DNA from 4 places in the Mycoplana sp. 10N416 genome. Region 3 is predicted to be linked to each of the others. Evidence: predicted binding sites of a transcription regulator. Region 3 holds the regulator's gene; each other region holds the start of a gene.
The links. Region 3 encodes PhoB, which activates phosphate uptake and scavenging genes when phosphate is short. Its sites were predicted from a motif close to TGTCATNNANCTGTCAT; they were not measured.
Positions count from the first base shown of each region.

Region 1 (5,769 bases), on a different contig from region 3:
ACCTGGCGGAGATCCCGGACAACGTGAAGAACAACATGGAGATCATTCCGGTTTCGCGCATGGGCGAGGTGATCGAACACGCGCTGGTCCGCAAGCCGGAGCCGATCGAATGGGATCCGTCGATGGTTGAATCGAAGCCGGTTGCAACCGTCGAATCGGTCGACGAAACCGGGGCTGCGGTCGCCCACTGAGGGTAAACGAAACCTTAAAATCGGCCCTTTGCAGGGCGAAAACGCAAAAGGTCGGCGGCAACGCCGGCCTTTTCCGTTGAAAAAGGCTGTGAAAAGCCCGGAATTTCAACGTTTGTGGACGAAACCCCGTTGCGGCGGCAAGGTCGATGCGTATTCTGCCCCCGACTTATGTATGAGTCGTTTCGAACCGTATGAAAGGGGTGGAAACATGAACAAGAACGAACTCGTCTCCGCAGTTGCAGAGAAGTCCGGCCTGTCGAAGACGGATGCCGCGTCGGCTATCGACGCCGTATTCGAGACGATCCAGGGCGAACTGAAGAACGGCGGCGACGTTCGCCTCGTCGGTTTTGGCAATTTCTCCGTATCGCGTCGCGAAGCCTCGAAGGGCCGTAACCTTTCGACCGGCGCGGAGATCGACATTCCTGCCCGCAACGTGCCGAAGTTCTCGGCCGGTAAGGGCCTGAAGGACGCCGTAAACGGCTGATCGGGTTCGCCGGACGGCCAGTCACGAAGACGGCCGTCCAGGTTGGTCGAGGGGTTCGGTTCAAGCCGGACCCTTTCGCATTTCCGGGGTCTTGCAGGCTCCGGCGGATTGCTCTACGGGTGCGTCGTTCTCAGGGCGGGGTGAAAGTCCCCACCGGCGGTAAGGGTGTTAGCCCAAGCCCGCGAGCGCCTTTCCATCCATCGGAAAGGGTCAGCAGATCCGGTGCGAATCCGGAGCCGACGGTTACAGTCCGGATGCAAGAGAATGATTGCGTCACGAAGGGCAGGGGCTGCCCGTCGTCTCGCCTTCATGCGTCCTGATTTGTGTTGGTCTCTGTGTTCGGGATGCATGACATGAATCAGACTTTTCGCGGCCTGCCGTCTTCCCGGGCCATGGCCGGTGCCACCTTCATGGTCCTTGCCGGTATCGCTTTTGCCGTCCTCAACGTCGTCACACAGTGGCTGACGATGAAGGTCGGCTTTGCCTCCGCGTCCGCAGCTTTCTGGCAATATGCCTTCGCACTCGTTTTCTCCCTGCCTTTCCTGCGTCGGGCCGGGCTGGCGGCGATGCGCACTGCCCATCCCTGGCGACATGTCGTTCGAGTGGCGTTTGCCGCCTTCGGCGTCGGTGCCTGGGTCGCCGGACTGGCCTCGGTCCCGATCTGGCAGGCCATCGCGCTGGTAATGACGTCGCCGTTCTTCATCATCCTCGGTGCGCGTCTTTTCCTCCGTGAACATGTCGGTCCCGGCCGATGGGTCGCCACAGCCATCGGTTTTGCCGGCGCCATGATCATCCTTCAGCCGTGGACGGACGAGTTCACCTGGGCGGCGCTTCTGCCGATACTTTCGGCGTTGTTGTGGGGCGTGTCATCGCTGATCACCAAGAGCCTGACCGCAATCGAGCGCCCCGAAACCATCACCATCTGGCTGCTGGTGCTGTTGACGCCGATCAACGGCGCACTGGCGTTCGCCGCCGGTTTTGCGGTGCCAAGCGGCGTGGCGCTCGCCCTGTTCGTTTTTGCCGGCGTGCTGACGGTCTTGGCGCAGTATCTGCTCACGCTCGCCTATACGGTGGCCGATGCGGCTTACGTCCAGCCGTTCGACGATCTGAAGCTGCCGCTCAACGTTTTCGCCGGCTGGCTGGTCTTCGGCTACGCGCCGGCCGGTTACCTCTGGCTGGGGGCCATGCTGATCCTCGGTGCATCGCTCTTCATCATGCGCAGCGAAATGCGGCGGGAGAGAATGGCGACCGAGACCGCTGCTTGACGGCCCATAGTCGGTGCAAATGGCGGCCGCTGTCATGCGCCTGTCATCCCCATCGCGCAGAACCGCATCTATCGCGTGTTCGCCACATGGGGAAAATTTCATGACCAACCGATCATTGGGTACGGTCCTCACCGCCGTACTTCTCGCATCCGCTGCCTTTCCGGCCGCCGCCGAACCGGTCTTCAACCGGATTGCCTCGTTCGCCGTGGCCGACAACATGCCCGACGGTGTGGATCCCAAGGCGCCGACCTCGTCGGAAATCATAACGGCAACGGCAGATGGCAACACGCTGGTCTATTCCGACAGCCCGATGCGGGCGGTCGGCTTCATCGACATAACCGAGCCGAAGGCACCTAAGGCTGCCGGCACGGTCGCCTTCGAGGGCGAGCCCACCTCGGTTGCCGTCGTTGGCGGCAAGGCGCTGGTCGCCGTCAACACCCGCGAGAGCTTCGTCAAGCCTTCCGGCCTGCTGGCGACCGTCGACATCGCGACGCGAAAGACGGAAGCGACCTGCGATCTCGGCGGCCAGCCGGATTCGATCGCCATCAACAAGGACGGCACGCTTGCTGCAATCGCCATCGAGAACGAGCGCGATGAGGACCTGAACGATGGCGCGCTGCCGCAGATGCCGGCTGGCGATCTGGTGATCCTGTCGCTGAAGGACGGCGTGCCGGATTGCGCGACGGTCAAGCACGTTACGCTGACCGGGCTCGCCGAAATCGCGGGCGAGGACCCGGAGCCGGAATTCGTTTCCTTCAATGGCCAGGACGAGATCGCCCTGACCCTGCAGGAGAACAACCACATCGTCATTATCGACGCCAAGAGCGGTACCGTGAAGGGCCACTTCTCGGCCGGCTCGGTTGACCTGAAGAACATCGACACCAAGAAGGACGGCGCCATTTCCTTCACCGGCAAGAAGGACGGCCAGAAGCGCGAGCCGGACGCTGTGAAGTGGCTGGACGACAACCGATTGGTGGTTGCCAACGAAGGCGACTACGAAGGCGGCAGCCGCGGCTTCACGATCTTCGACAAGACCGGCAACGTCCTCCACGAAAGCGGCCCCTCCTTCGAGCATGCGATTGCTGCGATCGGCCACTATCCGGACAAGCGTAACTCCAAGGGTATCGAGCCGGAGGGGCTGGAAGCGGCGACGTTCGGCAATGACAACCTCTTCTTCGTGCTTTCCGAACGCGCCTCCATCGTCGGGGTCTACAAGGACACTGGCGCGGAGCCTGAGCTGCTGCAGCTTCTGCCTTCGGGCATCGGTCCGGAAGGCGCGGTTGCAATCCCCGGACGCAACCTGTTCGTGACGGCCAACGAGACCGATCTCGTCGAGGACGGCGGCGCCCGTTCGCATGTGATGATCTACGAGCGCGCGGAAGGCGTGGCGACCTATCCCCAGATCAGGTCGGCGGACAAGGATGGTCTGCCGGTCGCCTTTGGTGCGCTGTCCGGACTGGCTGCCGTACCGGACCAGCCCGGCAAGCTTTTTGCCGTCAGCGATTCCGTCTATTCTTCCGACCCGGCGATCTTCACCGTCGATGCGACACAGACGCCCGCTCTCATCACCGAAAAGCTCACCATCACGCGCGACGGCGCCCCGGCGCAGAAGCTCGACATCGAGGGTATCGTCAATGACGGGGAGGGCGGTTTCTGGCTCGCCTCCGAAGGCAATCCCGACAAGCTCTATGCGAACGCGCTGCTGCGCGTGAACAAGAAGGGCGAGATCAAGAAGGAGATCGCGATCCCTGCCGAGCTTCGCGCCGGTGAGACCCGTTTCGGATTCGAAGGCATCACAAGCGTCGGCGAGGGCGATGACATGGTGCTGTGGATGGCGGTGCAGCGCGAATGGAAGGATGACGAGAAGGGTTTCGTCAAGCTCGTCTCCTACAAGCCCTCGACCGAAGAATGGGGCGCCGTCCGCTATCCGCTGGAGCAGGCGGGCAAGGGCTGGGTCGGCCTGTCGGAAATCACTGTCAACGGCGACTATGCCTATGTCATCGAGCGCGACAACCTGATCGGCAAGGAAGCAAAGCTGAAGAAGCTCTTCCGGGTTGCCTTGTCGGACCTGAAGCCTGCCAAGCTGGGTGAGGCGCTACCGATCGTCAAGAAGGAAGAGGTGCGGGACTTTATTCCTGATCTCAAGGCACTGAACGGCTATGTCGTCGACAAGGTCGAGGGCTTTACGATCGACGCGGCCGGCAATGGCTATGTCGTGACCGACAACGACGGTGTCGACGGTTCCTCGGGCGAAACGCTGTTCTTCGGCATTGGCCCGATGAACGCAATGTAACGGCACAAAAACACAAAGGCCGGGAGCGGGGCTCCCGGCCTTTGTATTTCGGATAACGGCGTCGCAACAGATTGCCTGACCGGCCGCTACAGCGCCGCGCGTCTTAAAGACGCGCAAAGGTCGCTGTAGCGCTTTGAAGTGCTGCATGTTTTTATCCTCAAATCGGCTACGATTTGAGGATAAATGCAGTGGAGCGGCGGCCCCGTTTCAGCCCATGGCGCGCGTCTCTGGCAGGTTGAATCTGGCCTCGTCCCGTTCGCGCTGGAGCTCCAGCGTCCGCGTGCTGAGGCATTCGAGAATTTCGGCGAGCTGAGCCTTCTGGCCGTCTTCCAGGATGTCGAAGATCGCCTTCACGACCTTCTCTTTGGGTTCCAGGGCGGCGTTTATGACGGCGCGCCCCGTGTCCGTGATGGAAACGATCTTCGCACGACGGTCCCTTGGATCGGGTTCGCGCAAAACCAGCTTGTCGCGCTCCAGCCCGTCGATCGCTTCGGTTACGGTCCGCGGTGCGAAACCGAGCGTCGCGGCGATATCTGTCGAGCGCTGCGGCCCCTCGCAGGAAAGCAAAAACAGGAACTTGCTGCGGGCAAGCGACACGCCTTCATCCATCATGGCCTCGTTCACGAGACGGCTGACCTGATGGTAGAGCTTGAACATGCCCTGCGCGAGTTCGATCGTGTCATTCATGAGATGGAATATATAGGTATATTGAGGGACCATGTCAAAAGAATTGCCACGTGGGCTGTGGTTTCAACGCTAACGTTGAACAATGCCCCCGCTAACCAACGCTGCTGCCAGTATTGAGCAGCGTATAACCTGAGGATCCTCCCTTTCTCGCATTGACCCGACAACACACGCGGGGGAATGTCGGGCATGCCCTTCCGCTTCGTCCACACCGCCGATCTTCATCTCGATTCGCCGATTGCCTCGCTGGCCCTGCGCAACGAAGAGCTGGCGACGCTTGTGCGCGGTGCTACACGACGGACGCTGGAGCGGATCGTCGACCTGAGCATCTCAGAGCAGGTCGATGCTCTTCTGATTGCTGGCGATCTGTATGACGGCTCGCAGACCTCCATGACAACGGCACTCTTTCTCGTGGCCCAGATTCGGCGTCTAGAGGCGGCCGGGGTGCGCGTCTTCGTGATCCGCGGAAATCATGATGCGCAGTCGCAGATCACCCGCGAATTGACCTTTCCGGCGAACGTTCACGTCTTTGACGGGCGCGGCCGGACGGTGAAGGCGGGCGCGCTCGCCAACGGTCGCGAGATCCATGTGCACGGCGTCAGCTTTGGCCAGCCGCATGCCCCGGCGAGCCTGCTGCCGAGCTTCAAGGCACCGGTGCCGGACGCGGTCAACATCGGCATGCTGCACACGAGCCTTGCCGGTTCGAGCCGGCACGACAACTACGCTCCCGCAGGCGTCGCCGACCTTGCGGCACACGGTTTCGACTATTGGGCGCTTGGGCATATCCATCAGCGCGCCGTCCACGGCGACCATCCGATGATCGTCATGCCCGGCATCCCGCAGGGACGCGAC
Region 1 covers NZ_JBFTIM010000011.1:118,499-124,267, reverse strand. The annotation lists gene lon (endopeptidase La) at 1-191, shown strand, start outside; gene hupB (DNA-binding protein HupB) at 400-675, shown strand; FMN riboswitch at 798-945, shown strand; gene AC1DDS_RS21300 (DMT family transporter) at 1,029-1,940, shown strand; gene AC1DDS_RS21295 (esterase-like activity of phytase family protein) at 2,041-4,233, shown strand; gene AC1DDS_RS21290 (MarR family winged helix-turn-helix transcriptional regulator) at 4,441-4,920, opposite strand; gene AC1DDS_RS21285 (metallophosphoesterase family protein) at 5,107-5,769, shown strand, end outside.
Region 1: a site for PhoB is predicted at 1,971-1,987, ahead of AC1DDS_RS21295 (esterase-like activity of phytase family protein). Genes of this name have one in related genera too.

Region 2 (5,769 bases), on a different contig from region 3:
GCACGTGCTTGAGCACGAGGTCGAGCAGCGGCGCCATGCCCTGGTCCTTCGGACCTTCCGGATTGACGTTCATCCAGCCATTGCGACCCGAGCCGTAGAGGATCGGGAAGTCGAGCTGCTCGTCGGTGGCGTCGAGGTTGGCGAACAGGTCGAAGACCTCGTTCAGCACTTCCTCGTGGCGGCCGTCGGGACGGTCGATCTTGTTGATGGCGACGATCGGCTTCAGGCCGACCTTGAGCGCCTTGCCGACCACGAACTTGGTCTGCGGCATCGGGCCTTCGGAGCTGTCGACGAGCACGATCGCGCCGTCCACCATCGACAGGATGCGCTCGACCTCGCCGCCGAAGTCGGCGTGACCGGGGGTGTCGACGATGTTGATGCGGGTACCCTTCCACTCGACCGAGGTGGCCTTGGCGAGGATGGTGATGCCGCGTTCCTTTTCGATGTCGCCCGAATCCATGACGCGTTCGGCGACGCGCTGGTTTTCGCGGAACGAGCCGGACTGCTTCAGGAGCTCGTCGACGAGCGTGGTTTTGCCATGGTCGACGTGCGCGATAATCGCGATATTACGAATGGACATGTTTGATCTCTGGGTTTTGGGCGCGCACGGCAAAGGCGGCGCCATCTTCAATGGCGCGCTCTTACATGGTTTTCCGCAATTGCGAAAGGGGCAGCCCGACACTGCGTTTCGCTGATCGCGTGAAAAATTGGCCGTTGTACGGCTCTCATGAGATCACCGCAGGATCGAGCGTGGTGCTCCAGAGTTCGCGGTCGTCGCGATCCATCAGCCGCACCGTCATCTGCTCGCTGGTACCGTCGATATCGACCAGCCCGAAGAACTGCAAGCCGGCCGACGGCGGCAGATTACTGTCGGCCCCACCGCCCGACGCCTTGATGAACCGAACCTCCGGCCCGAAGGTCATGTCGAGCGGGTGGGGTCCGTAGGTGCCCGAATGCAGCGGCCCTGAGACGAACTCCCAGAAGGGATCGAATTCCTTAAACCTGGCGCGGTCCGGGTCGTAGTGATGCGCGGCGGTATAGTGCACATCGGCCGTCAGCCAGACGACATTGCGGATGGCGTTGTCGCGCATGAAGGTGAGCAGGTCGGCGATTTCGCACTCACGCGCCGCCGGCGGGCCGTTCAGCCCGTCCGCCACGCCCTCGTAGCCGAGCTTGTTGCCATAGTCGTCCCAGATGACGACGCCGAGCGGCATGTCACAGGCGATCACCTTCCAGGTGGCCCTGGAGGCGAGCAGTTCACGCCGCAGCCAGTCCGCCTGCCGCCAGCCGAACAGGCCGTTGTCTGTGCTGCCGCGGTTGGCGGTGCGATAGGAGCGCAGGTCGACGAAGAACACGTCGAGCAGCGGGCCGTAGGCGATTTTGCGGAAGATGCGCCCCGGCTCGGTCGGCACGTAGCGGATCGGCGTCATCTCCTGGAACGCCCGCATGGCGCGCTCGGCATAGACGGCGATGTCCTTTTCCGGATAGCGCGGATCGTCGCGCAGGTCCGTCGAGGCCGACCAGTTGTTCAGCACCTCGTGGTCGTCCCACTGGAAGAAGGTCGGCACCTGCGCATTGAAGTTCAGCACGTGCCGATCGAGCATGTTGTATTTCCACTGACCGCGGTATTCGTCGAGCGTCCGCGCGACCTGGCGTTTTTCGTCGGTGACGATGCGGTTCTTCCAGACCGTGCCGTCCCGCAACGGAATCTCGTCGGGGATCGGCCCGTCCGCATAGATCGTATCGCCGGAGTGGATTAGAAAATCCGGCTCGTGCAGGAGCATGGTCGAATAGGTCTTCATTCCGACCTCGTCGATGCCCCAGCCTTGCCCGGCCGTGTCGCCCGACCAGGCGAAGCGGACCGAGCGGCGGCGCAGCGGCGCGGTGCGGAACCGGCCGACGACCGGCTCGGAGACCAGATGGCTGGAATAGGGGTCAGCCGCCGTCAGCCGAAAGAAGATGTCCTGGTCCGGAAGCAACTCGGTCAGCAGGTGCTTGGCGGCGCAATCCGTCTCGCGTCCCGCCTTCAGCACCGGGCCGCGCATCGGATTGATGAAGCTCTCGGTGGTCGAGTATTCGACCGCGATCTCGACCGGCCGGTCGGCCCGGGTCCAGATCATGCCCGACGAGGTGTCGACGTCCCCGGACTGCACCCCGTGCGTGAAGACGGGGCTGCCGTGCCGGCGCGCATAGTGGGGAACGGCCAGCGCCGAAGACGCGGCAAGACCGGTTGCACCGGCCGTCAGGAGAAACGAACGCCTTGTCAGGACATCGGAAACGATCGTCATGCACCCCCGCGGCAGCCACGCGAATCGGAAATTAACTCGCGAAAGCGACCATCGGGGGATCGCATGTCAGTGTCGTAACGGATCAATGGCATACGGGCGACAGTTCGGTGAACGTCTTGTGACGACAGTCTTACGCTGACAGCCCCTTCTTCTCCAACATGGCATCGATCGAAGGCAGCTTGCCGCGGAAGCCCTTGTAGGCGTCTTCCGGATCGACGGCGCCACCGATCGAGTAGATGTTCGCCTTCAGCTTCGCCGCCATGCCGGGATCGAAGGCGTCGCCCGTTTCGGTGAAGGCGGCGAAGGCGTCGGCGTCCAGCACCTCCGACCACATGTACGAATAGTAGCCGGCCGAATAGCCGTCGCCGGAAAAGACGTGCTGGAAGTGCGGCGTGGCATGGCGCATGACGATCGAGGCCGGCATGCGGAGCTTGTCCAGCACTTCGGCCTGCACCGCCAACGGGTCCTCGACCGTGCCTTGCGTGTGAAACGCCATGTCGACCAGCGCGGAGGAGGTGAATTCGACGGTGTTGAAGCCGGCATTGAAGGTGCGCGCGGCCAAAACCTTGTCGAGCAGTGCCTGCGGCATCGGCTCGCCAGTCTCGTAGTGCACGGCATAGGTCTTGAGGATTTCGGGAACGGTCAGCCAGTGCTCGTAGAGCTGCGAGGGCAGTTCGACGAAATCGCGCGACACGCCGGTGCCCGACACCGACGGATAGGTGACGTCGGACAGCATGCCGTGCAGGGCGTGGCCGAACTCATGGAAGAGCGTGCGGGCATCGTCGAGCGACAGCAGCGCCGGCTTGCCTTCCGCGGGCTTGGCGAAATTGCAGACGTTGTAGACGATCGGGATCTCTCCCAACGAACCGTTCGCCAGCGGCAGCTTGTGCTGGCTCTGGTAGGCGCTCATCCACGCCCCGGAACGCTTTGAGGAGCGGGCGAAATAATCGCCGAGGAACATCGCGACGAGTTTGCCCTGCCGGTCGCGGATCTCGAACACGCGCACGTCGGGGTGATAGACCGGAACGCCCTGAAGCGGCACGGCATGGGTGCCAAAGAGCCGTCCGGCGACATCGAAGCAGGCCTCGATGATCTTTTCGAGCTGCAGATACGGTTTCAGTTCGGCTTCAGAAAAATCGAATTTTTCCGCCCGCAGCTTCTCGGCGTAGTAGCGCCAGTCCCAGGGCAGGACCGGATGGTTGCCGCCCTCCGCGGCGATCAGGCGCGCAAGATCCGCTTCTTCTTCGCCGGCACGGGCGACGGCCTTCTCCCAGACTTGCGCCAGGAGGCCACTCACGGCCTCGGAGGTCTTGGCCATCGTGTTGTCGAGCTTCAGCGCCGCGTAGTTCTCGTAGCCGAGCAACGCAGCCTTCTCGGCGCGCAGCGCCAACGTTTCGCGCACGATCTCGCGGTTGTCCGTCGCCCCGCCGTTCATGCCGCGAGCGGTCCAGGCATGGAAGGCTTGCTCGCGCAGGTCGCGACGGCTGGAAAAGGTCAGGAACGGCTCGATGATCGAGCGCGACAGGGTGACGGCGAACTTGCCCGCCTCGTCCCGGTCGCGCGCAGCCGCCGCCATCGCGTCCGTCAGGAACTCGGGCAGACCGGCAAGCTCTTCTTTGTCCGAGAGAAACAGCGCCCAGTCCTTCTCGTCCGCCAGGACGTTCTGGCCGAACTGCGCGCCGAGCCCCGCAAGCCGCTCGTTAATCGCGGAAAGACGTTCCTGTTCGGGCTTTGCCAGCTTCGCACCGGACTTCACGAACCCCTTCCAATGTCGCTCCAGCACCCGGGCCTGCTCGACCGTCAACCCCAGCGCGTCGCGCCCTTCCCACAGCGTGTCGATACGGGCGAAGAGCTCGGCATTGTTGCCGATCTTCGAATAATGACGCGCCATCTTCGGCGCGATCTCGCGTTCGAGCGCCTGGATGGTCTCGTTCGTGTTTGCGCCGGCGCGGCTCCAGAACAGCGCCGAAATGCGTGACAGCGCATCCCCGGCGATTTCCAGGGCGACGACGGTATTGTCGAAGCTCGGGGCCCCGGGATTGCCGGCTATCGCCTCGATCTCCGCCTCGTGCGACGCCAGCGCCACATCGAAAGCCTCGGCGAACGCATCGTCGGAAACGAGATCGAAGCGCGGCAGGCCGTTGATCCCGCTCCATTCGACGAGAGCAGGGCTGATTGTCTTGGGTTCGCTCATGAAAGGTCCTCGTGGCGGCAAATAGTATGGTGGAGCGAATATAGGAGGAGAAAGCGGGCTTGTGTACGCCGCTCCGCGATTTCATTCGATTTGCGGCCGATCGTCTCGCACCAGTGCGCAAGTGGCGAAACTTCTTGACGAAGCACACGACATCAGGGAAAACGACTGATGTTGCGGCCCCGGACATCCCGCCGCAGCAGAAACTATGGTGCCGGGCCCCTCTGGCGAGAGTTTTACGGCGCTCTCGTGATGTCGGTACCGCCAGCAATTGAGCCGGCGGATCAGAGAAAAATGAAAATCCTGACCATGCCTGACGCGCATGCCCTTTTCGGCACGCGCAATTCGTTTCCCTATCCCCTGAACAAGCCGATCACGTGCGAAAGCGAGGTGCTGGCATGACCACCCCCTCTCAGCCGCAATCCGCAATCGGTTACTTCAAGTGGGCCTTCATCGTCACCGCCCTTGGTCTTCTGCTGGGTGCGTGGCTTGGTTGGCAGAGCACCGGCACGATCGGTGGAATGGCAACCGTCTTCTTCATCTGCACCGTGCTTGCGGTGCTGGAAATCTCGCTGTCCTTCGACAACGCCATCGTCAACGCCAACAAGCTGAAGGACATGACGCCGGTCTGGCAGCACCGGTTCCTCACCTGGGGTATCGTGATCGCCGTCTTCGGCATGCGTATCGTCTTCCCGCTGCTGATCGTCGTGATCGCCGCCAAGATCGGCCCGATCGAGGCCATCGTCCTCGCTGCGAAGCAGCCGGGCGAATATGCGCGCATCATGAACGATGCCCACCTGCCGATCGCAGCCTTTGGCGGCACCTTCCTGATGATGGTCGGTCTCACCTACTTCTTCGACCAGGAGAAGGACGTGCACTGGATCGCCTTCATCGAGAAGCACATGGCCCGCTACGCGACGATCAAGGGCATCGAGATCGCCTTCGTGCTGGTCCTGATCCTGGTCTTCTCCAACTTCCTCGAAGGCGATGCGGCGCATACCTTCGTCTATGCGGCGATCTACGGTCTTCTGACCTTCCTTGCGGTGGAAGTCGTCGGCGGCCTGCTGGACGCCTCGCAGCAGACGATGAGCGCCGCCGCCAAGGGTGGTCTCGGCGCCTTCATCTACCTCGAGGTGCTGGACGCGAGCTTCTCGTTCGACGGCGTGATCGGCGCCTTCGCGCTGACGCAGAACCTCTTCGTCATCGCCATCGGCCTCGGCATCGGTGCAATGTACGTGCGCTCGATGACAATCATGCTGGTCGACAAAGGCACGCTCGCCGAATACCGCT
Region 2 covers NZ_JBFTIM010000002.1:195,758-201,526, forward strand. The annotation lists gene typA (translational GTPase TypA) at 1-580, opposite strand, end outside; gene AC1DDS_RS05250 (alkaline phosphatase D family protein) at 726-2,288, opposite strand; gene AC1DDS_RS05255 (M3 family metallopeptidase) at 2,419-4,482, opposite strand; gene AC1DDS_RS05260 (DUF475 domain-containing protein) at 4,878-5,769, shown strand, end outside.
Region 2: a site for PhoB is predicted at 2,363-2,379, ahead of AC1DDS_RS05250 (alkaline phosphatase D family protein). Genes of this name have one in related genera too.

Region 3 (5,769 bases):
GTTCTGCATCACGCTCGCACTCAACATCTACGCGCTCTATATCGTCCGCAAATACCGGGAGCAGTACGAATGACCGATCTCCTCTCAGCGGTTTCCGGCGATACGGTCTCCAAGGCGCCGCCGCGCCGCGACATCGGCATTCGCCGCCGCTATGCCGCCGAACGCCGTTTCCGCTTCTATGGTCTCGCCGCGATCGTCTTCGGCCTCGTGTTCCTGTTCGTGCTGCTGTGGTCGGTCGCCGGCAAGGGCTACACCGCCTTCCAGCAGACGGAGATGACGCTGCCGGTCGAATTCTCCGAAAAGGTCATCGACCCCTCCAACAAGCGCGCCACCGATCCGAAGGTGCTGGTTACCGCCAACTATCCGTTGCTGGTGCGCAATGCGCTGGCCGAGAAACTCGGCGTCAAGTCGACCGATCGGGCGGCGCTGAAACAGGTTTCGGCGATGGTGTCGGATAGCGCGCGCGTGACGCTGCGCGACATGGTGGCCGACGATCCCTCGATCATCGGCAAGACTGTGCCCGTCACCGTTCTCGCCAGCGCCACCATTGATTCCGCCTTCAAGGGGCAGTTCGACCTGACCGTCGACGAGAAGAACCGCAAGGTTTCCGACAAGCAGGTCGGCTGGATGAAGCAGCTTGCGGAGGAAGGCGTGCTCGCCAAGGGTTTCAATACCGGGCTGTTCGTCAATGGCAATTCCAGCCGGCCGGAAGCCGCCGGCCTCGGCGTGGCGCTCGTGGGCTCGCTCTATCTGATGGGCATCGTGCTGGTGCTGTCTCTGCCGATCGGCGTCGCCGCTTCCATCTACCTGGAGGAGTTCGCGCCGAAGAACCGGCTGACCGATCTGATCGAAGTCAACATCAACAATCTCGCCGCCGTGCCTTCGATCGTCTACGGCCTTCTCGGGCTTGCCGTATTCATCAACTTTGCCGGCCTGCCGCGCTCGGCGCCGCTCGTCGGCGGTCTGGTGCTGACGCTGATGACCTTGCCGACCATCATCATTGCCACACGCGCGGCTTTGCGGGCCGTTCCGCCGTCGATCCGTGCGGCCGCCCTTGGGCTGGGCGCCTCGAAGATGCAGACGATCTTCCACCACGTCCTGCCGCTTGCCATGCCCGGCATCCTGACCGGCACGATCATCGGGCTGGCGCACGCGCTCGGCGAGACCGCGCCGCTGCTCCTGATCGGTATGGTCGCGTTCGTCGCCAACGTCCCCGCCACGCCGCTCGATCCGTCGACGGCCCTGCCGGTACAGATCTACATGTGGGCGAACGAGGCCGAGCGCGCCTTTGTCGAGCGGACTTCGGGGGCGATCATCGTCCTGCTCGTCTTCCTCATCATTATGAACTTTGGCGCAATCCTGTTGCGGCGCCGGTTTGAGCGCCGCTGGTAGTGAGATAGAAGCAGATGAACATCATGACCGAAGCCGTGGCTGAAGAAGCGCTGGAAAAGAAGATGAACTCTGTGCCTTACAAGATGATCGGCAGGGATGTCTCCGTTTACTACGGCGACAAACGCGCCCTCTACGACGTGAACCTCAACATCCGCGAGAATACGGTGACGGCCCTGATCGGCCCGTCCGGCTGCGGCAAGTCGACGTTCCTGCGCACGCTCAACCGCATGAACGACACGATCGACAATTGCCGCGTCACCGGTGCGATCACGCTCGATGGGGACGACATTTACGACCCCGCGATCGATGTGGTCGAGCTTCGCGCCCGTGTCGGCATGGTGTTCCAGAAGCCGAACCCGTTTCCGAAGTCGATCTATGAGAACGTCGCCTACGGGCCCCGCATCCACGGTCTCGCCAAGAACAAGGCGGATCTGGACCAGGTCGTCGAGCACAGTCTGCAAAAGGCCGGTCTCTGGAACGAGGTGAAGGACCGCCTGCATGAAGGCGGCACGGGCCTCTCCGGCGGCCAGCAGCAGCGCCTCTGCATCGCCCGCGCCGTCGCCGTCAGTCCGGAGGTGATCCTGATGGACGAGCCCTGCTCGGCGCTCGATCCGATCGCCACCGCCAAGGTCGAGGAACTGATCCACGAGCTGCGCGAAAACTTCACGATCGTCATCGTCACCCATTCGATGCAGCAGGCCGCGCGCGTTTCGCAGCGCACCGCCATGTTCCATCTGGGCAACCTGGTCGAGGAGAACGACACCGACAAGATGTTCACCAACCCCGACGACCAGCGCACGCAGGACTATATCATGGGCCGGTTCGGCTGAACCCGGTGCAACGTCGCAAATGAATACCCGGCGCCATGGCGCCAGTTGAGGATAACACCATGTCATCGCCCCACATCGCTTCCGTCTACGACGAAGAATTGAAGTACCTTGCGCGCCGCATCTCCGAGATGGGCGGCACCGCCGAGCAGATGGTGGGCGACAGCGTGCGCGCCCTGGTCAACACCGATGCCGCGCTGGCGCAGAAGGTCATCTCCGAAGACGTCATCCTGGACACTGCCGAGCGGCAGATCAACGAGAAGGCGATCCTGACGATAGCCAAGCGCCAGCCGATGGCGGCGGACCTGCGCGAGATCATGGGCGCGATCCGCATCGCTGCGGAACTCGAGCGCGTCGGCGACCTTGGCAAGAACAACGCCAAGCGCGTCATCGCCGTGCAGAGTTCCGGCATGCCGCGCAAGCTTGCCCGCGGCCTGGAGCATCTCGCGGAACTGGCACTGATGCAGTTGAAGGAAGTGCTCGACGTGTATGCGTCGCGCAACGTCGAGAAGGCCAGGGAGATCCGCGAGCGCGACGACGAGATCGACGCGGTCTACACCTCGCTGTTCCGGGAGCTTCTGACCTACATGATGGAAGACCCGCGCAACATCACGCCCTGCACCCATCTTCTGTTCTGCGCCAAGAACATCGAACGCATCGGCGACCATGCCACCAACATCGCCGAGACGATCTTCTACATGGCGACGGGTGCGCCACCGGAAGGCGAGCGCCCGAAGGACGATCACACCACCTCAGTCGGCGCGGAGAAGGAATGATCTGCGTCGCATTGTTTGAATTCTAGAACGCCGGAGTTCGCAAGGCATGGTTCCCAAGATTACCGTGGTCGAAGACGAAGAGGCGCTGAGCGTCCTCTTGCGCTACAATCTCGAAGCGGAGGGTTTCGAGGTCGATACGATCCTGCGCGGCGACGAGGCGGAGATCCGCCTGCAGGAGCGTCAACCGGATCTCCTGATCCTCGACTGGATGCTGCCCGGCGTTTCCGGCATCGAGCTGTGCCGCCGCCTGCGCCAGCGCTCCGAGACCGAACGCCTGCCGATCATCATGCTGACGGCCCGCGGCGAGGAGAGTGAAAGGGTGCGGGGTCTTGCCACCGGTGCCGACGACTACGTGGTGAAGCCCTTCTCGACGCCGGAGTTGATGGCGCGGGTGAAGGCGATGCTGCGGCGCGCCCGGCCGGAAGTGGTCTCGACGCTGCTGAAGTGCGGCGATATCGAACTCGACCGCGAGACGCACCGCGTCCATCGCCGGACGCGCGAGGTGCGCCTCGGTCCGACGGAATTCCGCCTGCTCGAGTTCTTCATGACCTCTCCCGGGCGCGTCTTTTCGCGCTCGCAGCTGCTCGACGGCGTCTGGGGACATGACATCTATGTCGACGAGCGCACGGTCGATGTGCATGTCGGCCGTCTGCGCAAGGCGCTGAACTTCTCCAACATGCAGGACGTCATCCGCACCGTGCGCGGGGCCGGCTATTCGCTGGAGGCCTGATCGGCTGGAAACAATCGGAAACGAAAAACGGGCCCCGCGGGGCCCGTTTGCAATTCTGTCTCTTTCCAGCGTGTCGCCGGTTACCGCATGCGCCGACGTTCGGCCGACGGCTGGTAAGCCAGGCGCTGATGGAAGAGGCAGTAGGGCGAGTTGTCCGGGGACTCGTTGCCGCAGAAGTGAAAATCGTCCGTCAGCGGGTCGCCGTTCGGCCACTTGCAGGTGCGCTCGGTGAGTTCCGTCAGTTCCAGCCGACGCGACATCGGCAAGACGACGTTCGTGTTGATCCGCGCGAGCGGCGCGTCGTCGTACTCAAACGCGACTTCCTCCTTGACGACGGTCGCGCCTGCCGGACGGGCGACGGTGCGGGTCACGACCCGCGGGGCGAAGTTCGAGGGGCGCGGCGCGGCGGCCGGCCGCTTGGCCCGTGTCGCCGTCGGCGTGCCGCCGGCTTTAGCGCGACCGGGAAGGGCGAGGCGGTGCACCTTGCCGATGACCGCGTTGCGGCTGACGCCGCCGAGTTGTGCTGCGATCTGGCTGGCGCTCAGTCCTTCGGACCAGAGCTTCTTGAGCTTCTCGACCCTCTCGTCTGTCCAGTTCATCCTATCGCCTCCATTCCAGCGTTCGCTACCGGGAATCCGTCGCCAATGCCCCGGATGGCTCCGGAGCACGGAACGCCTTGATACTGTGGGTGACTAGTTCCGCCGCATGCAGTCTAGCAATTGACTTTTAACCTACTGACAGGGGGACTCTGTGACAAGAGTCGCCCGATTCAGGCCGAATCGATTTTCCAGTTTTCCCCAACTTGCTAGTTTGGTGTGACTGCCCGGCGACACTTTCCGCGCGCAATTCGGGTCCGTCTACGCGATCAATTGAGGCGGAACGGATGGAAGCTACTTTTATTGACATCGACCCCCGAAATGCTGATAGTGCCGCGGCCGCCGCAGGGCGGCATTTTTCATTTTTCCACACGGAAAGCTCAAGACGGGAATGGATTTCCGCATCCGCTGCGAAGGAGATACGCGCCATGGCTGATGCCACGCCGCTTTACGAGACCTATCTGCGTGCGCCGCTGCGCTTCGAGCGTGGCGAAGGCGTCTGGCTGATCGCGGAAGACGGCTCGCGCTATCTCGACTTTGCCGCCGGCGTTGCGGTCAATTCGCTCGGCCATGCCCATCCACATCTGGTCGACAGCCTCAAGAGCCAGGCCGACAAGGTCTGGCACGTTTCGAACCTCTACGAGGTGCCGGGACAGGAAACGCTTGGCAAGCGGCTGATCGACGCGACGTTCGCCGACAAGGTGTTCTTCACCAATTCCGGCGCAGAGGCGCTGGAGTGCGCGATCAAGACGGCGCGGCGCTATCATTTCGCCAAGGGCCATCCCGGCAAGTTTCACGTCATCACCTTCGAGGGGGCCTTCCATGGCCGGACGCTGGCGACGATCGCCGCCGGCGGCCAGGAGAAGTATCTCGAAGGCTTCGGGCCCAAGGCGCCCGGCTTCTATCAGGTGCCCTTCGGCGACATCGCCGCCGTAAAGGCCGCGATAACGGAAGAGACGGCGGCAATCCTGATCGAGCCGGTACAGGGCGAAGGCGGCATCCGCGTCGTGTCGAAGGAGTTTCTGCGGGAACTGCGCGCGCTCTGCGACGAATATGGGCTGCTGCTCGTGCTTGACGAGGTGCAGTCCGGCGTCGGCCGGACAGGCAGGCTGTTTGCCCATGAATGGGCCGGTGTCGCGCCGGACATCATGGCGGTCGCGAAAGGCATCGGCGGCGGCTTTCCCCTCGGTGCCTGCCTGGCGACGGCGGAGGCTGCGGCCGGGATGGTCGCGGGCACGCATGGCTCGACCTATGGCGGCAATCCGCTGGCCATGGCCGTCGGCAACGCGGTCCTGGACGTCGTGCTGGAAAAGGGGTTCCTGGAACACGTTCGCGACGTGGCGCTCGTGCTGCGTCAGGGCCTGGCCTCGCTGGCGGACCGCTTTCCGGATATCATCGAGGATGTCCGCGGCGAGGGCCTGATGCTCGGCATCAAGGCCAAGGTTCCC
Region 3 covers NZ_JBFTIM010000004.1:438,392-444,160, forward strand. The annotation lists gene pstC (phosphate ABC transporter permease subunit PstC) at 1-73, shown strand, start outside; gene pstA (phosphate ABC transporter permease PstA) at 70-1,392, shown strand; gene pstB (phosphate ABC transporter ATP-binding protein PstB) at 1,407-2,222, shown strand; gene phoU (phosphate signaling complex protein PhoU) at 2,282-2,995, shown strand; gene phoB (phosphate regulon transcriptional regulator PhoB) at 3,042-3,725, shown strand; gene AC1DDS_RS11395 (GcrA family cell cycle regulator) at 3,806-4,324, opposite strand; gene AC1DDS_RS11400 (acetylornithine transaminase) at 4,750-5,769, shown strand, end outside.

Region 4 (5,769 bases), on a different contig from region 3:
AGATCTCACCGCCCTCTTGCGGACGGCCGGTGATCGCAATCTCCGGTGATGGGATGGTGGCGGAATTCAATGCTCTTGCTTCTTCCCGACGATGCAGATGAAAAATAATACGAACCGTCGATTGCGACTCATATCGGCTCGGCCTTGATCTGTCACCGAAAGAAGCCTTATCGGATCGTTGCACCGCCTGAAAAATTCGAACGGGAGCCAAAGAAGACATGCGCCGAACCCTTACCTCAGCCACAGAAACCTTTCCGATCGCCGGCGGCTTCACGATTTCGCGCGGAACCAAGACCGAGGCGGCCGTCGTCACCTGCCGAATCACCGCAGACGGTCATACCGGCTGGGGCGAATGCGTGCCCTATGCGCGCTACGGCGAATCGCTCGACAGCGTTCTGGCGGAGATCGCCGCCGCGACGGCGGCTGTTGAAGCCGGCGCCTCGCGCGACGAACTACGCCGGATCATGCGGGCCGGTGCCGCTCGCAACGCCGTCGATTGCGCATTGTGGGATCTCGAGGCCAAGCTCTCCGGGACGCCCGTGTCGTCCACGATCAACGCCACGCCGCCGCAGCCGCTCACCACCGCCTATACGATCTCGCTCGGCGAACCGGAGGTCATGGCCGCCCAGACCGCCCGCCACGCGGATCGCGCCCTGCTGAAGGTAAAGGTCGGAACCCCGGACGACGCGACACGCATTCGCGCCGTTCGTGCCTCCGCTCCGAAATCCCGCATCATTCTCGACGCCAACGAGGGCTGGACCGCAGAGACACTGGCCTATCACCTCGCCATCTGTGCCGAGGCCGGGATCTCGCTGATCGAGCAGCCGCTTCCGGCCGGCCGGGACGAGGCGCTGGCGCAGGTGGAGCGGGTCGTTCCCGTCTGCGCGGACGAAAGCGTGCATCTGGCGACTGATCTCGCCGCGCTGACCGATCGCTATGACGCCATCAACATCAAGCTCGACAAGGCCGGCGGCCTGACGGAAGCGCTCGACCTGCGCGCCGAGGCGGCCCGTCTCGGGCTACAGGTCATGGTGGGCTGCATGGTCGGCTCGTCGCTCGCCATGGCCCCCGCGGTCCTGCTGGCGCAGGGCGCAGATTTCGTCGACCTGGACGGCCCGCTTCTTCTTGCGCGCGACCGGGAGCCCGGACTTCGCTACGAGGGTTCGCTGGTGTTCCCGCCAGATTCCATTCTCTGGGGCTGAATGCTGCGGGCCAGAAGCACCAGCACCAGTCCGAGAGCCGCGACCACGGACATCGCGTAGAAGCCGTCGATGCCGTACCAGGCGAAGAGATAGCCGGACAGGAACGTCGTCAGGGCCATGAAGATGCCGTTGTAGAAGAAGTACAGCCCCTGCGTGGAGGCTTCCTTCTCCTCGGCGAGCCGTTCGATGATCCGCCCCTGCACGCCGACATGAATGGCGGCGAAGGTGAAGGCGTGCAGGCTCTGCAATGCGAAATAGCCGAAGAACCCCAGATCATGGGGGAAGGCGACCCACCGGAACATCGCGACCGCGCTGCCGAAGACAATCATCGTCCAGAGACTGACGGGGCGGCGCAGCCGGGCAGAAACGATGAAGAACAGCACTTCCGCGGCGACACCGACGCTGAACAGCAGGCCGATTTCAGTGCCCGAGAAACCCTCCGCGCCCCACAGGATTGCGGAGAAGGCATAGAACATGCCGTGGCTGGCATTCACCAACGCCGCGCCGAGCATCATCAATTGCACGTCCATCTGGCCGGCCAAGCCGGTCGGGGCAACCGGCAGCGCCGATATCGGTGACGCCCGGCGCGGCTTGCCGATGCGCGGTGCGATGAATGCGGCCATGACCGTGGTGATAAAGCCCACGGTCATGGCCGGCAGCACCATCGCACCACCGAAAATCCCGGCAAGCCAGCCGCCGATCATGGTCGACACGATGAAGGCGAGCGAGCCCCAGAACCGCATGCGGCTGTAGTCGAAGTGCCAGCGGCGCACGCCGCTGAGAGCAATTGCGTCGGTGATCGGCAGATAGGGCGCATAGACGATCCCCTGCAGCGTATAGAGGATCAGCACAGGCCAGAAATGTTCCGTAAAGAGCAGCGCGATGGCAGTCGCGAGCGACATCGCTCCGGACCAGACAAGCACGCTCGCCCGATCGCCGATCCGGTCGGCAATCATACCGGCAATCGGTGCGGTAAAGACGCGGACCACCATCGGCACGGCCAGCACCACGCCGATTTCCCAATCCGTCATCGACAGCGTATTGAGCCAGATCGGAAAAAACGGCAGGGCGATGCCGTTCACCAGCATCGGCGCGCAGAAGACAATCGCGATCCGCAGAACGAAAAGGCGCGGCGGACCAGCGGTCGCGACCATGCCGTGAGGCGCGTGCATGTTTGGAACCTGAATTGAGAGATAGGCAGAATTACCACGCCAAGGCAGATGCGCCAATCCGTGATTTCTGCCAGCCCCTGCGGGTCCCCGCCTCTCCGCTTCAGCCGATAAAGTCCGATACAGGCGCGTCTCGGGATTTTAGCGCATGCCGGTTTTATGCGGCCTCCGGCGCTCGCGCCTTCGCAGCCGGCACGTCGATGGAAGCGGTCACGGCTGAAAGAGCAGCCGACGACGGCCAGGAGATCAGCTCCATGCGGCCGTCGAAATGCTCGGCGACGGCCGTGCAGCTCTCCACCCAGTCGCCGGTGTTGATATAGCGTATCCCGTCCAGTTCCTCGATCACGGCATGGTGAATGTGCCCGCAGATCACCCCGTCGGCGTCGTGCCGGCGCGCCTCATCTGCCACCACGCGCTGGAAGGCGCCGATAAAGTTCACCGCGTGCTTGACGCGCAGCTTCGCCCAGGCCGAGAACGACCAATAAGGCATACCGAGGCGCCGCCGCGCGGCGGCAAGCACGATGTTGATGCCGATCGCCGCGTCATAGGCCCAGTCCCCGAGATAGGCGAGCAGGCGGGCGTTGCGGACGACGACGTCGAATTCGTCACCATGCAGTACCAGGTAGCGTTTGCCGTCGGCCGCCTCGTGGATGATCTGTTGTGCGACCTCGATGCCGCCAAAGTGAACGCCGGGGAAGTCGCGCAGGAATTCGTCGTGGTTGCCGGGGATGTAGATAATGCGGGTCCCCTTGCGCGCCTTGCGCAACAGTTTCTGGACCACATCGTTGCAGCTCTGCGGCCAGTACCAACTGCGCTTCAGCCGCCAGCCATCGACGATATCCCCGACAAGGACGATCGTCTCCGCCTCATGGCAGCGCAGGAAGTCGAGCAGAAAGTCTGCCTTTGCCGCCCTCGAACCGAGATGAACGTCCGACAGGAACAACGTTCTCACACGGCACACGTTCGGTGTCGGGTCGTTGGCGCTCATCCCATGCACTCCGGCAATACCTCTCGGGGAAAACCTCTCCCCAAGCATGGTGAAAACCAGACTCGTGTATCAGCAGGATGACAACCGCCGCGCCAAAACAGCTCCCTCTTTCGCGCCGACGCTATCCGATGACCTGGCGCGAAATGGCGGCACTGTCGCGCGCACCCCAACGGCATGTGATGCGGCCGTCCTCGATGACAAACCACTCCATCGCTGTGATTTCGTAGGAGCGCCCGGTCGGTTCGTGGCCAGCGACCCCGCGGAACGTCCCGGTAAAACGACCCGTCTCGCGAAGGCGCACCACGACGTTGGCGCCGTCCGCGGCGAGGTCGAGTGCTTCGAGGCGCATGTTCATCCCCTCGTGCAACTCACGCCAGATCGGTACGACATCGGCAAGAACGCCGAAACCAAGCACACCGTGGATCTACGCGTCGGGGGCGAAAAGTTCCGCGAGCCTGTCCAGGTCGAACGCGTTGAACGCAGCTATATAGTCCTGGACGATCGATTTGTTTATCTCCGCTTCCATTGGGGCCTCCCTGGCTCAAGCGACGTTTTCATACGATCAACAGCGACGCATCACAACCATTGGTCGTCACTGCCGCCACGCCTTTGACGGTGGCGCCGCCGGTCATCTCACAAAGGCAGGGTTCGTGGTTGCAAGTAAGGCCAATTGGGGCTTTATGGCATCGGTCCCAACTTCACGGCGCGCCCCATCCGTGCCAGAAGGAAGGCCGGAAAAGCGAATGGAAACGGGCAGGAAAAACATGACCACTGGCGACAAATCGAAAGCAAATTCCAAGCCGACGAGCGGCGACATCGACCAGCAGGCCCTGTTCTTCCATCGCTATCCCCGCCCCGGCAAGCTGGAGATCCAGCCGACCAAGCCGCTCGGCAACCAGCGTGACCTCGCGCTCGCCTATTCGCCCGGCGTCGCCGCCCCCTGCCTTGCGATCCGCGACAATCCGGAAACGGCAGCGGACTACACCGCCCGTTCCAACCTCGTCGCGGTCATCTCGAACGGCACCGCCGTTCTCGGTCTCGGCAACATCGGCCCGCTTGCCTCCAAGCCCGTGATGGAGGGCAAGGCCGTCCTGTTCAAGAAGTTCGCCGGCGTCGATGTCTTCGACATCGAGATCGACGCGGCAACGGTAGATGAGATGGTCAACGTCATCTCCGCCCTGGAGCCCACCTTCGGCGGCATCAATCTCGAGGACATCAAGGCGCCGGAATGCTTCGACGTCGAACACCGGCTGCGCGAGAAGATGGACATCCCCGTCTTTCACGACGACCAGCACGGTACGGCGATCATCGTCGCCGCGGCGATCATGAACGGGCTGGAACTCGCCGGCAAGGACATCGCCAAGGCGAAGATCATCGCGTCCGGCGCCGGAGCCGCCGCCCTCGCCTGCCTCAATCTGCTCGTTACCCTCGGCGCAAAGCGCGAGAACATCTGGGTCCACGACATCGAAGGCCTCGTCTACAAAGGCCGGGAAGCGCTGATGGACCAGTGGAAGGCCGTCTACGCCCAGGAGACCGACAAGCGCGAGCTGGCGCAGACGATCGACGGCGCCGATGTCTTCCTCGGCCTTTCCGCGGCCGGAGTCTTGAAGCCCGAGCTGTTGGCGCGCATGGCCGAAAGGCCGCTGATCATGGCGCTGGCGAACCCGACGCCGGAGATCATGCCCGAAGAGGCCCGCGCCGCGAGGCCCGACGCGATGATCTGCACCGGCCGCTCCGACTTCCCCAATCAGGTCAATAACGTCCTCTGCTTCCCCTACATCTTCCGCGGCGCCCTCGATTGCGGTGCCCGCACGATCAACGAGGAGATGAAGATGGCGGCGGTTCGGGCCATCGCCGCACTTGCCCGCGAAGAGGTCTCGGACGTGGCGGCACGCGCCTATTCCGGCGACACGCCGGTATTCGGCCCGAATTACCTGATCCCCTCGCCGTTCGACCAGCGCCTCATCCTGCGCATCGCCCCGGCCGTCGCGCGCGCTGCCGCCGAAAGCGGTGTCGCCACCCGGCCGATCGCCGATTTCGACGCCTATCTGGATCAGCTCAACCGCTTCGTCTGGCGCTCGGGCTTCATCATGAAGCCGATCTTCGCTGCAGCGAAAAAGGCGGAAAAGAAGCGCGTGATCTTCTCCGAAGGCGAGGACGAGCGCGTGCTGCGCGCGGCCCAGGTGTTGATGGAGGAAAACATCGCCCAGCCGATCCTGATCGGCCGGCCGCAGATCATCGAGGCCCGGTTGAAGCGTTACGGCCTGCGCATCCGCCCCTCACAGGATTTCGAGGTCATCAACCCCGAAGACGATCCGCGTTACCGCGAGTATGTCGACGACTATTTCAAGCTGGTCGGCCGGCTAGGCGTGATCCCGGAGGCCGCCCGCACCATCGTTCGCACGAACCA
Region 4 covers NZ_JBFTIM010000010.1:30,855-36,623, reverse strand. The annotation lists gene AC1DDS_RS19835 (MlaE family lipid ABC transporter permease subunit) at 1-70, opposite strand, end outside; gene dgcA (N-acetyl-D-Glu racemase DgcA) at 219-1,202, shown strand; gene AC1DDS_RS19825 (MFS transporter) at 1,154-2,374, opposite strand; gene AC1DDS_RS19820 (UDP-2,3-diacylglucosamine diphosphatase) at 2,529-3,359, opposite strand; gene AC1DDS_RS19815 (ester cyclase) at 3,481-3,774, opposite strand; gene AC1DDS_RS19810 (NADP-dependent malic enzyme) at 4,124-5,769, shown strand, end outside.
Region 4: a site for PhoB is predicted at 3,426-3,442, ahead of AC1DDS_RS19820 (UDP-2,3-diacylglucosamine diphosphatase). Genes of this name have one in related genera too.